Regions from separate parts of the Paenibacillus sp. FSL H8-0259 genome, predicted to be linked through region 3. Evidence: a T-box and tRNA genes for the amino acid it is inferred to sense, from the RefSeq annotation. Region 3 holds a T-box; the other regions hold tRNA genes.
The links. A T-box is a leader RNA that pairs with one kind of tRNA and senses whether it is charged. The one in region 3 lies ahead of lysS (lysine--tRNA ligase), so its partner is inferred to be a tRNA-Lys.

Region 1 (4,638 bases), 3.5 Mb from region 3:
CGATTGAGTATGTGGACGTAGACCCGAAACCGTGTGATCTACCCCTGTCCAGGGTGAAGGTGCGGTAACACGCACTGGAGGCCCGAACCCACGCATGTTGAAAAATGCGGGGATGAGGTGGGGGTAGCGGAGAAATTCCAATCGAACTCGGAGATAGCTGGTTCTCCCCGAAATAGCTTTAGGGCTAGCCTCGGTGAATGGAGTGGTGGAGGTAGAGCACTGATTGGGTGCGGGGCCCGCAAGGGTTACCAAGCTCAGTCAAACTCCGAATGCCATTAACTTCTTGCCGGGAGTCAGACAGTGAGTGCTAAGATCCATTGTCAAAAGGGAAACAGCCCAGACCATCAGCTAAGGTCCCCAAGTGTGTGTTAAGTGGGAAAGGATGTGGAGTTGCACAGACAACCAGGATGTTGGCTTAGAAGCAGCCACCATTGAAAGAGTGCGTAATAGCTCACTGGTCGAGTGACTCTGCGCCGAAAATGTAACGGGGCTAAACACACCACCGAAGCTATGGCTAGATGCTTTGCATCTGGGGTAGGGGAGCGTTGTATGTAGGTTGAAGGTGTACCGTAAGGAGCGCTGGACAGCATACAAGTGAGAATGCCGGTATGAGTAACGAAAAGATCAGTGAGAATCTGATCCGCCGAAAGCCCAAGGTTTCCTGAGGAAGGCTCGTCCGCTCAGGGTAAGTCGGGACCTAAGGCGAGGCCGAAAGGCGTAGTCGAAGGACAACAGTTTGAAATTACTGTACCACCGTAATCCGCTATGAGCGATGGGGTGACGCAGGAGGGTAGTGACGCGGACTGATGGATATGTCCGTCTAAGCAGTGAGGCTGATGTGTAGGCAAATCCGCACATCACTAAGGCTGGGCTGTGATGGGGAGCGAAAATTGTAGTAGCGAAGGTCATGATCTCACACTGCCAAGAAAAGCCTCTAGCCAGGAGAAGGTGCCCGTACCGCAAACCGACACAGGTAGGCGAGAAGAGAATTCTAAGGCGCGCGGAAGAACTCTCGTTAAGGAACTCGGCAAAATGACCTCGTAACTTCGGGAGAAGAGGTGCCTCGGTAGGGTGAATAGCCCGAGGGGGCCGCAGTGAAAAGGCCCAAGCGACTGTTTAGCAAAAACACAGGTCTGTGCGAAGCCGCAAGGCGAAGTATACGGGCTGACGCCTGCCCGGTGCTGGAAGGTTAAGGGGAGTGGTTAGGAGCAATCCGAAGCTGTGAACCGAAGCCCCAGTAAACGGCGGCCGTAACTATAACGGTCCTAAGGTAGCGAAATTCCTTGTCAGGTAAATTCTGACCCGCACGAATGGCGTAACGACTTGGGCGCTGTCTCAACGAGAGATCCGGTGAAATTTTAATACCTGTGAAGATGCAGGTTACCCGCGACAAGACGGAAAGACCCCATGGAGCTTTACTGCAGCTTGATATTGAATTTGGGTACGATCTGTACAGGATAGGTGGGAGCCGTTGAGGCAGGAGCGCAAGCTTCTGCGGAGGCGCCGTTGGGATACCACCCTGATCGTATCTAGGTTCTAACCTAGTGCCCTAATCGGGTACGGGGACCGTGTCAGGCGGGCAGTTTGACTGGGGCGGTCGCCTCCTAAAGAGTAACGGAGGCGTTCAAAGGTTCCCTCAGAATGGTTGGAAATCATTCGAAGAGTGCAAAGGCATAAGGGAGCTTGACTGCGAGACCAACAAGTCGAGCAGGGACGAAAGTCGGACTTAGTGATCCGGTGGTACCGCATGGAAGGGCCATCGCTCAACGGATAAAAGCTACCCTGGGGATAACAGGCTTATCTCCCCCAAGAGTCCACATCGACGGGGAGGTTTGGCACCTCGATGTCGGCTCATCGCATCCTGGGGCTGAAGTAGGTCCCAAGGGTTGGGCTGTTCGCCCATTAAAGCGGTACGCGAGCTGGGTTCAGAACGTCGTGAGACAGTTCGGTCCCTATCTGTCGTGGGCGCAGGAAATTTGAGAGGAGCTGTCCTTAGTACGAGAGGACCGGGATGGACGTACCGCTGGTGCATCAGTTGTTCCGCCAGGAGCATGGCTGAGTAGCTACGTACGGACGGGATAAGCGCTGAAAGCATCTAAGCGTGAAGCCCCCCTCAAGATGAGATTTCCCAATTAGTAAGACCCCTTGAAGACGACGAGGTAGATAGGTTGGAGGTGGAAGTGCAGCAATGCATGGAGCTGACCAATACTAATCGGTCGAGGGCTTATCCAAATTCTTAGAGCGCAGATTCGTTTCGGATTCAGTTTTCAGGAATCAATTCCTGAAGCATTTACGCTGTAAATGCCCGTTTGGTGGCGATAGCGGAGGGGTTCCACGCGTACCCATCCCGAACACGACCGTTAAGCCCTCCAGCGCCGATGGTACTTGGACCGAAGGGTCCTGGAAGAGTAGGACGCTGCCAAGCGGACAATATTCCCTGATAGCTCAGTTGGTAGAGCACTCGACTGTTAATCGAGTTGTCACAGGTTCGAGTCCTGTTCGGGGAGCCATGCTCTCATAGCTCAGCAGGTAGAGTGCTTCCATGGTAAGGAAGAGGTCACCGGTTCGAATCCGGTTGAGAGCTCCACAGATTTACTAAGGCCCGTTGGTCAAGGGGTTAAGACACCTCCCTTTCACGGAGGTAACATGGGTTCGAATCCCATACGGGTCACCAATTTTTATACCCCTTTGGGTCACCATACATATGGAGGCTTAGCTCAGCTGGGAGAGCATCTGCCTTACAAGCAGAGGGTCGGGGGTTCGAACCCCTCAGCCTCCACCATAATTTTCTTGATTTTTGTGGGAGATTGTGGGCATTATATAGGTATCTATTGTAGGGGATTCGCCAAGCGGTAAGGCAACGGACTCTGACTCCGTCATCATAGGTTCGAATCCTATATCCCCTGCCAATTGCGAGCCATTAGCTCAGTTGGTAGAGCACCTGACTTTTAATCAGGGTGTCGAAGGTTCGAGTCCTTCATGGCTCACTTTTATTAGTTTTATGCGCGTGTGGCGGAATGGCAGACGCACCAGACTTAGGATCTGGCGTCGTAAGACGTGGGGGTTCAAGTCCCTTCACGCGCACCACTTGTTTGCGGACGTGGCTCAGCGGTAGAGCATCGCCTTGCCAAGGCGAGGGTCGCGGGTTCGATTCCCGTCGTCCGCTCCATAATTTTTGCGCCCTTAGCTCAGCTGGATAGAGCGTTTGACTACGAATCAAAAGGTCGGGAGTTCGAATCTCTCAGGGCGCGCCATTTATAACTTCATCGGGATGTAGCTCAGCTTGGTAGAGCACCTGGTTTGGGACCAGGGGGTCGCATGTTCAAATCGTGTCATCCCGATATTTCACCTTTGCGGGTGTAGTTCAATGGTAGAACTTCAGCCTTCCAAGCTGATAGCGTGGGTTCGATTCCCATCACCCGCTCCATATTAAATTTCATAGTTTCGGGATGTAGCTCAGCTTGGTAGAGCACCTGGTTTGGGACCAGGGGGTCGCATGTTCAAATCGTGTCATCCCGATAACACAGCTAATAGCTGGCAATGAACTCTTACTTCGGTAAGAGTTTTTTGTTGCGTTATTAAAGGAACATATGTTCCTTTAATCGTCTAAAAAAAAGACAACCTCTGCCGGGATGCCGATCCTTGCATAATAGCTCTGTAAAGATTCATCCTGCTCGATAGAAGTTCCAGCGGATAGCAGCTTCACTGCGAATATATTAGCCTGACGCTCCAGCTTCCCCGGTGAGAAAAAAGAGTTTTCCTCCAGGAAAAAACGGTTGACCCCTTTATGCAGACGGTCATGAGCCAATTCATGCGCACATACAAACCGCTGCCACTCCAGAGGCAGCTCATTATGAATGACGATAAACCTTCTTCTTAACTTACGGTAATACAAGCCCTTGGTGCCTTCGCCCAGATTGATGAATCTGATGTGAATGCCGAGGGCCCCAGCCAGCTCGAAGGGGTTGTTGGTTTTATATTTTTTGACCAGACGCTTGATTAGCTCATCCATATTCTTCACCCGCAGCATGTTAATAGTTGTATGATTGCCTGGCTATTCCTTTGTATCTGAATCGTGCTTGGGCTTGGTTCTTTTGTTCATATGCTTGGCCTCCCAGAATAGACCTGTCAACACATCCTTGATCCGCTGCTTATCTTCCTTGTTCAGTGGGATCCCGTCAAACATCAGCTCGCCATCATCCTCAAGCATTTGGCGGAAATCACGCTTATCCTTACTCGTAGCCCATGCAGGCATTGACCCTCCAGTACTGCTCTGTGATTCGGTTAAATGACCGGCATGGCCCATAAGCTCCTCATAAGAGACATCGGTCGCTTCAGCAATCTTACGCAGTGTAGCCGGCTTAGGGACACCCCGTAGTCCATTCTCTATCCGCGAAATTTGTGCTCCGCTAATTCCGGCAAGGGATGCCAACTGATTGATTGTCAGTCCCTTTCCTTCCCGAAGCTGTTTCAGATAGTTCCCGAATTCCTCTGCCATTGTTAACCACTCCTTATCACCTAATAAGCTGTTGCTATTAATATAAGCTATTTATGCCAATAGGTAAACAATAAAGCGGCTATTATTGCCAAAAGGTAAGATAAATAATGAATATAGCTTGTTTATGCTCTAAAACGGGC
Region 2 (4,638 bases), 2.9 Mb from region 3:
GATCACAACGATCATTACACCCAGCCGGGTGATCTCTATCGTCTGCTGAATGAAGAGGAGCGTGCCCGGCTCGTACGCAATATTGTAGGCGCGATGACTCCAGTCGAGTCGGATGAGATCAAGCTTCGCCAGATTGGCCATTTCTACAAAGCCGATCCGGAATTTGGACGGCGTATCGCGGACGGACTGGGACTGGTGGTACCGGAGTAACTCCACTTGCACCCTTCAGCGCCAAGAAACCCCTGACTTCATCAGTCAGGGGTTTCTTGGGATTATCGTATTTGCATTTTCTATGTATATTGCCTAATGATACACATTCATCCACTGCTCCAGCTGCTGCTTCAGTCCCTGTCTCGCGGATACCGGCTCAAGAATCTCGGCGTTAGGGCCATATTGCAGAATCCACTTAATAAATTCCTTGTCGTTATTGACGGTGACTTCAAACAGCAGACTTCCGTCTTCCTCATCGGTCATTCGCGGGTGCACGAACAATTCCTCTTCTTTGATGTAACGCGCTACCTCCGGATGAAACCGCACTTTGAAGGTGGTATTCTTGTTGCCCCGGTCGATCGACCAGGTATTTTTCAGATACTGTTTAATATTGAAATCCCCTTTGTCGAAGGGGGTATCCGTCACCTCTACCTGCTGAAAACGGCTGATGCGAAATGTCCGGATCGCCCTCTTCAGGTGGCAATAGCCAATCAGATAGAATCTCTGGTCACGCGGAATCAAATAATAAGGATCAATCTCCCGCTGCGTTGTCTCATTACGCAATTGCGAGTGATATACCGTACGAATCCGCCTTTGCTCCATAATCGCCCCGATCAGCGGCTGCAGGAAATTCCGGCTCTCCTTGCGGTAAGCAGGCTTGCCCATTTGGATAATATCTGAAATATTCTCAAGCATTCCATTCTGTTTGGATTTCTCCTTCAGATGTGTGCCCATGACTTTGTCAAAGGCAGACAGAAAACCTGGGGGGATTTTGCCGGGTGCCAGCACGGAGGGCAGCAGAGAGAAGGCCATTGCCTCCTGCTCGGAGAAATCCAGCGGGTATAAGAAGAATTTCCCCATAAACTTATAACCCGTTCCTCTCCCCTCATTCATCACCGGTGCAAAATGACTGATTACATCCAAGTCCCTGTAAATCGTTCTAATATTCACCTCGCACCGGAATGCCAGATCCGCAGCCGTAATCCCGGGATTCGACTGGATGGCGTTAATGATCTTGAAGATCCGTATTACTTTGTCTGTCATAATAAATGCTCCTCAACTTCCAAGTAAATAGTGCCTGTTCTTCCATAGTTCTAATATAACAGGTCTATATAAACATGGCTGTCTGCATAATATAGCATTACCAGCGCATAGAGCGGCCACCAGCATATACTATGTATTTTTAGTAAGCAATACTTCCGCCCCATGCTAAAAAAACAAAAAAACCCTTGAATATCAAGGGTTGCTGTAACTATTATTTAAGCGGGTGATGGGAATCGAACCCACGCTATCAGCTTGGAAGGCTGAAGTTCTACCATTGAACTACACCCGCAAAGGTGAAATATCGGGATGACACGATTTGAACATGCGACCCCCTGGTCCCAAACCAGGTGCTCTACCAAGCTGAGCTACATCCCGTTAATATAAAAGCTATACTGCAAAGTAATAATGGCGCGCCCTGAGAGATACGGATGCTTCGCATCCGATTGCGAAGTTGTGCTATTGAAGCTGATGCTCCAACGAACTCGTTCGAATCCTGAGGACACTTTGATGATTCAATGAAGTTATAAATGGCGCGCCCTGAGAGATTCGAACTCCCGGCCTTTTGATTCGTAGTCAAACGCTCTATCCAGCTGAGCTAAGGGCGCAAAATCTATATGGAGCGGACGACGGGAATCGAACCCGCGACCCTCGCCTTGGCAAGGCGATGCTCTACCGCTGAGCCACGTCCGCAAAAACATGGTGCGCGTGAAGGGACTTGAACCCCCACGTCGTGAAACGCCAGATCCTAAGTCTGGTGCGTCTGCCATTCCGCCACACGCGCACACTTTATAAGAAAATGGTGAGCCATGAAGGACTCGAACCTTCGACACCCTGATTAAAAGTCAGGTGCTCTACCAACTGAGCTAATGGCTCTCATAAGAGAAGCAATCATAAATGAAATGGCTGGGGATATAGGAATCGAACCTATGAATGACGGAGTCAAAGTCCGTTGCCTTACCGCTTGGCTAATCCCCAATATTAATAATTAGCAAACACTACGGAATCGGGTGGATACTCTATACTTCGAGATATAGGATGCTCAATCCCTGATACCTTCATACAATAAAAATGGCGGAACAAGGCGGGATACTCTTCACTCCGTTACGAGATTGCGAAGTATTCCTTACGATGCCTATGCTTGGGCGGACCCTGGGAATTCTCATCCCTGAAGCAATAAAGATGGCGGAACCGACGGGATTCGAACCCGCGATCTCCTGCGTGACAGGCAGGCATGTTAGGCCAACTACACCACGGTTCCAAATTGGTTGCGGGGGCAGGATTTGAACCTGCGGCCTTCGGGTTATGAGCCCGACGAGCTACCGGGCTGCTCCACCCCGCGTCAATGTTAAAGATCTATTCTGTTAAAGATAGATGGTGGAGGCTGAGGGGTTCGAACCCCCGACCCTCTGCTTGTAAGGCAGATGCTCTCCCAGCTGAGCTAAGCCTCCATATATGACTCGTATGGGATACTCTCCACTCCGTTACGAGATTGCGAAGTATTCCTCACGAAGCCTATGCTTCAACGAACCCAGGGAATTCTCATCCCATAAATCCAAGAAGAAATTGGTGACTCGTATGGGATTCGAACCCATGTTACCTCCGTGAAAGGGAGGTGTCTTAACCCCTTGACCAACGAGCCATGCTGTTAAATAATTCTACTTCTCATCCCTATACAGGGAAGGTAAAGCTACGGAGAGAGAGGGATACTCTTCACTTCGTTACGAGATTGCGAAGCTGTGCTAACGAAGCCAATGCTCCAACGAACCACTGAGGGTTCTCATCCCTTTACAGAGAAGGTAATGCTACGGAGAGAGAGGGATTCGAACCCTCGAGACGCTTGTGGCGCCTACACGATTTCCAATCGTGCTCCTTCGGCCAAACTCGGACACCTCTCCAGATGGCTCCCCGAACAGGACTCGAACCTGTGACAACTCGATTAACAGTCGAGTGCTCTACCAACTGAGCTATCAGGGAATATGGTGGGCCTTAGTGGACTCGAACCACTGACCTCACCCTTATCAGAGGTGCGCTCTAACCAGCTGAGCTAAAGGCCCGTTCTCATACCACTATGCAACTAATAAGGGCAAAAAAAATACCACAGTGTGTGTGGATTGTCCGCTTGGCGGCGTCCTACTCTCCCAGGACCCTTCGGTCCAAGTACCATCGGCGCTGGAGGGCTTAACGGTCGTGTTCGGGATGGGTACGCGTGGAACCCCTCCGCTATCGCCACCAAACGGGCATTTACAGCGTAAATGCTTCAGGAATTGATTCCTGAAAACTGAATCCGAAACGAATCTGCGCTCTAAGAATTTGGATAAGCCCTCGACCGATTAGTATTGGTCAGCTCCATGCATTGCTGCACTTCCACCTCCAACCTATCTACCTCGTCGTCTTCAAGGGGTCTTACTAATTGGGAAATCTCATCTTGAGGGGGGCTTCACGCTTAGATGCTTTCAGCGCTTATCCCGTCCGTACGTAGCTACTCAGCCATGCTCCTGGCGGAACAACTGATGCACCAGCGGTACGTCCATCCCGGTCCTCTCGTACTAAGGACAGCTCCTCTCAAATTTCCTGCGCCCACGACAGATAGGGACCGAACTGTCTCACGACGTTCTGAACCCAGCTCGCGTACCGCTTTAATGGGCGAACAGCCCAACCCTTGGGACCTACTTCAGCCCCAGGATGCGATGAGCCGACATCGAGGTGCCAAACCTCCCCGTCGATGTGGACTCTTGGGGGAGATAAGCCTGTTATCCCCAGGGTAGCTTTTATCCGTTGAGCGATGGCCCTTCCATGCGGTACCACCGGATCACTAAGTCCGACTTTCGTCCCTGCTCGACTTGTTGGTCTCGCAGTCAAGCTCCCTTATGCCTTTGCACTCTTCGAATGATTTCCAACCATTCTGAGGGAACCTTTGAACGCCTCCGTTACTCTTTAGGAGGCGACCGCCCCAGTCAAACTGCCCGCCTGACACGGTCCCCGTACCCGGTAAGGGCACTAGGTTAGAACCTAGATACGATCAGGGTGGTATCCCAACGGCGCCTCCGCAGAAGCTTGCGCTCCTGCCTCACCGGCTCCCACCTATCCTGTACAGATCGTACCCAAATTCAATATCAAGCTGCAGTAAAGCTCCATGGGGTCTTTCCGTCTTGTCGCGGGTAACCTGCATCTTCACAGGTATTAAAATTTCACCGGATCTCTCGTTGAGACAGCGCCCAAGTCGTTACGCCATTCGTGCGGGTCAGAATTTACCTGACAAGGAATTTCGCTACCTTAGGACCGTTATAGTTACGGCCGCCGTTTACTGGGGCTTCGGTTCACAGCTTCGGGTTTAACCCCTAACCACTCCCCTTAACCTTCCAGCACCGGGCAGGCGTCAGCCCG
Region 3 (4,638 bases):
CCCACAAGGACCGTAAACCGAGCGAGATTATGTCGGGGTATATTAACATTCTGAATGATCTGGTGTCGGATAATTATTTCGAGCTTGAATCATTCTTACTTTAACAGCAGGAGGGACGTATGAGTAGTCCAGTTATCGGATCGACAAGAAATGTACCGCCCTTTCGCTATGATATTGTCGGAAGCTTCCTGCGGCCAGAAGCGCTCAAAGCAGCGCGCAGCCTGCATGCCCAAGGTACCATGACCGCCGGGGAACTGCGTGAGGTGGAGAACATAGAGATTGCCAAGCTGCTCCAGCAGCAGAAATCCCTGGGGCTGCATGCCGTAACCGATGGCGAGTTCCGCCGCTCCTGGTGGCATCTTGATTTCTTCTTCGGGGTACAGGGGACGCAGAAGATCACACTCGGGCCGGCCGGCAGCTCCAAGGAACCGGTGAACCGGGCAGAGAGCTTCAAGATTACCGGTAAAATCGCATTCGGCGACCATCCTATGGTGGCAGATTTCAGCAGTCTGCAGCAGATGGCCGGAGACACGCTTGCCAAAATGACGATTCCCTCACCGGCGCTGTTTCATTTCGTGCAGGATTATAACGGAAACGAGGTCTACTCGGATGCCGCAACGCTGTATGGAGATATCATCCGGGTGTACCGGGATGCGATACAGGCCTTCTACGATGCCGGCTGCCGGTATCTGCAGCTGGATGATACTACGTGGGGCACACTTTGCAGCGGCAAACACCGGGCGCATCTGCGCAGCAGAGGCGTCGATCCCGACCAGCTGGCGAAGGACTATGTCCGGCTGATTAATGAGAGCATCGCTGCCCGCCCTGCGGATATGACGATTGCGCTGCATGTGTGCAGAGGTAATCTCCGCTCGACCTGGTTTGCTGCCGGGGGGTACGGGCCGGTTGCCGAAGAGCTGTTCGCTGGCGCCGAAGTGGACGCGTTCTTCCTGGAGTATGACAATGAACGTTCCGGTGACTTCGAACCGCTGCGCTTTATTCGTAACCAATTTGTTGTGCTGGGGCTGGTGACCACGAAGCATGGCGGCCTGGAGAACAAAGAGCAGCTCAAAGCCCGGATAGCCGAAGCGGCAGAATATGTGGATATTAATCAGCTTTGTCTCAGCACCCAATGCGGCTTCGCCTCCTCCGAGGAAGGGAATATCCTGACCGAAGAAGAACAGTGGGACAAGCTGCGGCTGGTGATTGAGACGGCGGATGAGGTTTGGGTGTAGAAGGTATATGCTGCATAGAGAGCGGGGTTGTACGAAGGGGTGACCTGCTCTCTTTTTTGAGGGGAGATATAAGATATATGCTTCGCCAGGACCTGATGGGATGGGGGGTTGACCACCACCTTGGGCCAAGCACCACGCGCCGGGATGAGGACCCGGAATTAGTTGGATTTAATCCACTTGCTGATGAACAAATGGTCCCTGTCAAGGTAGCAGTTGGAAAAACAACACTTAAATGATCATCTTTCACCCAGAGCAGCAAAAACCAATAGTATTAGATGTCATTTATCCACTTGCTTTCACTATTCCTTCAGAAATGGGGAAATTAAGATACGTTTTTCCACTTGCTTATCGTGCGAGGCGGTACCCTTACAGCTTCCACACCGGCATCTCCCAAGGGGGGGACTGTTCCCGGTTAATGCTTTGTTATTGACAGAACCCAGCTCCCGCAGTACACTTGCAAATAATTACTTACATACACACAAGCGATGAAGAGAAGAGTAGGCAGGCGGCAGCGTTCACAGAGAGCTCCAGAGTGGTGAAAGGGGGCAGCAAAGCGTCTGATCTGAAAAAAGTCTCTGAGCTGCATACGGAATTGGGCATGGCGCCCAAGGATGCTATGCCGGGATCTCCCGTTACAGAGATAGGGTATAAGCGTAATGGCCGTACCCGAAGAGGCGGGCCTGGCAACATGTCCGCGAACAGAGGTGGTACCACGAAGCTTATTCAAGCTCTCGTCCTCAAGATAACAATCTTGAGGGCGGGAGCTTTTTTGCGTTCCCGGGCGGCCGGGCGTCGTGCCAAGTCAAACAGGCTCCACATGAACTCCATACTAACAGTAGAGGTGATTTGCCAATGCATTGGGCAGAAAAAATTGCAAGCCAGTTAATAGAAAACCATCCGGAGCGGCAGACTTTTGTATGTGCATCGGGGATCAGTCCGTCCGGATCGGTCCATATCGGAAATTTCCGCGAGATTGTGACCACTTCGTTTGTAGCTAAAGCGCTGCGGCGGGCGGGGAAGGAGGTACGGTTCATTTTCTCGTGGGATGACTTTGACCGGTTCCGGAAGGTGCCGAAGCTTGTGGACCCTGCATTCGGACAATATATAGGGCTGCCATATTCGCAGGTTCCCTGTCCGCATGGCTGCCATACTTCGTACGCGGCACATTTCGAGGCGGAGTTTGAGCAGGCGCTGCAGGCATTTGAGATCGAGCCTGAATTCATCTATCAGAGCCGGGAATACCAGTCACACCGCTATAATCCGGCAATCCTGCATGCCCTGCGCCACCGGGAAGAGATCTACGATATTCTGATGTCGTTCAAAACTGGCGAGAGCTCTGCGGAAGACCGGGCAGCTTTTTATCCGGTGAATGTATACTGCGGACGGTGTGGAAAAGATGCGACAACGATTCACAGCTTCGACGACAGCGCAGAGACCGTGGTGTACAGCTGTAAGTGCGGTCATGCCGATACCATATGTGTTCCTGAGGCTGACAACCTGAAGCTGCACTGGAAAATCGACTGGCCGATGCGCTGGAACATGGAGCAGGTGGTGTTTGAGCCCGGCGGACGTGATCACTCGTCTGAAACCGGAAGCTATAATGTGGCCGCAGTAATCTCGGAGCGGATCTTCGGCAACCCGCCGCCTATGTATGAGCCCTATGAATTTATCAGCATTAAAGGCAGTTACTCCAAAATGTCCAGCTCTTCCGGGCATAATTACACACCCGATGATCTGCTGAACATATATGCCCCGGAGAATATCCTGTTCCTGTTCGCCAAATACCAGCCGAATGCGGCTTTTCATATTGGATTGGATGAGGATGTGCTGCGCAATTATGCGGAGTTCGAGCGATATGCTGCTGGAGTTCATGCCGGAACATTAACGGGTGATCTTGCGGATGCGCTGGAGTTATCGTTGCTTAGCGGCTCTACCGGAACGTCCCCGAGCTTCAGTCAGGTGTCCAGTCTGCTGCCATTAATCAACTTCGACCGGGAACTGCTCCGGGATATTCTCACCAAGAATGGGGAGAAGGCAGATGAGCATCAGCTGCTGCTGACGGCGGACCGGGCGGAGCACTGGATCAGAAACTGGATGCCGCACAAGCTGATTACGGTCAATTCTTCGCCGGACTTAGCCTATTATCATACACTGGACGCGGCAGAGCTGAAATGGCTGCGCACCCTTTGCAGTCTGCTAAGAAACTGTGAGCTGGATGAAACGCAGAGAATGACCCAAATCTACGCCATCTGTCATCATGAGGACAAAAAAACAATGCGGACTCAGCAAAAAAGGCTGTTCACCATTATCTATCAGCTGGTTCTGAGTGCGGATGAAGGCCCGCGTCTGCCGATGCTTATTCAGGCTGCGGGGACGGAGCGGATGCTGTCTTTACTGGATTTATGAATGGAGCCGGACGGCCCTTTACGGGATATATCGAACAGAGGTATAATGTACAGGACTGTTTTTAATCAAATGTTGGAAAGTGAGCGGTAACGATATGGGTCGTAAGTGGAATAATATTAAGGAAAAGAAAGCATCCAAGGATGCCAATACAAGTAAGGTCTACGCTAAGTTCGGAGTAGAAATCTATGTTGTCGCTAAGAAGGGTGAACCTGATCCCGAATCCAACCGTGCACTGAAGGTGGTTCTGGAACGGGCCAAAACTTACAATGTGCCGAAGGCGATTATCGACCGCGCACTTGAAAAGGCAAAAGGCAGCGGCGACGAAAATTACGTGGAGCTTCGTTATGAAGGCTTCGGGCCAAGCGGTTCGATGATCGTGGTCGATGCGCTGACGAATAACGTTAACCGTACAGCTCCGCTGGTACGCTCCACCTTCAGCAAGAACGGCGGCAATATGGGTGTCAGCGGCTCGGTAACGTATATGTTCGATCCGACAGCGGTAATCGGTGTAGAAGGCAAAACTGCGGATGAAGTGATGGAGCTGCTGATTGAAGCAGACCTGGATGTCCGTGATGTGCTGGAAGAGGATGAAGCAGTGATCGTATATGCCGAACCCGACCAGTTCCACGCTGTACAGGAAGCTTTCCGCGGCGCAGGCATTACGGAATTCACCGTAGCCGAGCTGACTCTGCTTCCACAGAATTATGTGGCCCTGCCTGAAGATGCACAGGCGCAGTTCGAGAAGCTGATTGACGCTCTCGAAGAACTGGACGATGTGCAGCAGGTCTACCACAACGTGGATTCGGAAGAATAGAATAAGCTGCTTTGCTAAGCGGACAAGCCTATTTCGGGCTTGTCCGCTTTTTTACTTCTGCCATGCTGTGTATATTCTATACCGATCTTTGCCAAAATAAACCGAACCGAGCAGCACACTACGTAGAGGAGGCAATACAGTGGAAGAATATACAGCACCGGATAAGAACCTGGTTAATACCGT

Region 1: it encodes a tRNA-Lys, which carries the amino acid that the T-box ahead of lysS (lysine--tRNA ligase) is inferred to sense. The anticodon was not compared.
Region 2: it encodes a tRNA-Lys, which carries the amino acid that the T-box ahead of lysS (lysine--tRNA ligase) is inferred to sense. The anticodon was not compared.

The regions. Positions count from the first base shown of each region.
Region 1 covers NZ_CP150147.1:7,446,709-7,451,346, reverse strand. The annotation lists rRNA gene NSU01_RS31960 (23S ribosomal RNA) at 1-2,232, shown strand, start outside; rRNA gene rrf (5S ribosomal RNA) at 2,309-2,425, shown strand; tRNA gene NSU01_RS31950 (tRNA-Asn) at 2,435-2,510, shown strand; tRNA gene NSU01_RS31945 (tRNA-Thr) at 2,512-2,587, shown strand; tRNA gene NSU01_RS31940 (tRNA-Glu) at 2,600-2,674, shown strand; tRNA gene NSU01_RS31935 (tRNA-Val) at 2,707-2,782, shown strand; tRNA gene NSU01_RS31930 (tRNA-Gln) at 2,836-2,909, shown strand; tRNA gene NSU01_RS31925 (tRNA-Lys) at 2,915-2,987, shown strand; tRNA gene NSU01_RS31920 (tRNA-Leu) at 3,004-3,087, shown strand; tRNA gene NSU01_RS31915 (tRNA-Gly) at 3,095-3,169, shown strand; tRNA gene NSU01_RS31910 (tRNA-Arg) at 3,178-3,254, shown strand; tRNA gene NSU01_RS31905 (tRNA-Pro) at 3,268-3,341, shown strand; tRNA gene NSU01_RS31900 (tRNA-Gly) at 3,354-3,427, shown strand; tRNA gene NSU01_RS31895 (tRNA-Pro) at 3,446-3,519, shown strand; gene NSU01_RS31890 (ImmA/IrrE family metallo-endopeptidase) at 3,599-4,012, opposite strand; gene NSU01_RS31885 (helix-turn-helix transcriptional regulator) at 4,055-4,498, opposite strand.
Region 2 covers NZ_CP150147.1:1,046,433-1,051,070, reverse strand. The annotation lists gene katA (catalase KatA) at 1-210, shown strand, start outside; gene NSU01_RS04550 (WYL domain-containing protein) at 304-1,254, opposite strand; tRNA gene NSU01_RS04545 (tRNA-Gly) at 1,473-1,543, opposite strand; tRNA gene NSU01_RS04540 (tRNA-Pro) at 1,556-1,629, opposite strand; tRNA gene NSU01_RS04535 (tRNA-Arg) at 1,783-1,859, opposite strand; tRNA gene NSU01_RS04530 (tRNA-Gly) at 1,870-1,944, opposite strand; tRNA gene NSU01_RS04525 (tRNA-Leu) at 1,952-2,035, opposite strand; tRNA gene NSU01_RS04520 (tRNA-Lys) at 2,052-2,127, opposite strand; tRNA gene NSU01_RS04515 (tRNA-Gln) at 2,155-2,229, opposite strand; tRNA gene NSU01_RS04510 (tRNA-Asp) at 2,435-2,512, opposite strand; tRNA gene NSU01_RS04505 (tRNA-Met) at 2,517-2,593, opposite strand; tRNA gene NSU01_RS04500 (tRNA-Val) at 2,627-2,702, opposite strand; tRNA gene NSU01_RS04495 (tRNA-Glu) at 2,819-2,893, opposite strand; tRNA gene NSU01_RS04490 (tRNA-Ser) at 3,060-3,149, opposite strand; tRNA gene NSU01_RS04485 (tRNA-Asn) at 3,153-3,228, opposite strand; tRNA gene NSU01_RS04480 (tRNA-Ile) at 3,232-3,308, opposite strand; rRNA gene rrf (5S ribosomal RNA) at 3,372-3,488, opposite strand; rRNA gene NSU01_RS04470 (23S ribosomal RNA) at 3,565-4,638, opposite strand, start outside.
Region 3 covers NZ_CP150147.1:3,912,608-3,917,245, forward strand. The annotation lists gene NSU01_RS16625 (LysR family transcriptional regulator) at 1-104, shown strand, start outside; gene NSU01_RS16630 (5-methyltetrahydropteroyltriglutamate--homocysteine S-methyltransferase) at 120-1,235, shown strand; T-box leader at 1,712-1,977, shown strand; gene lysS (lysine--tRNA ligase) at 2,088-3,641, shown strand; gene NSU01_RS16640 (YebC/PmpR family DNA-binding transcriptional regulator) at 3,736-4,455, shown strand; gene NSU01_RS16645 (hypothetical protein) at 4,595-4,638, shown strand, end outside.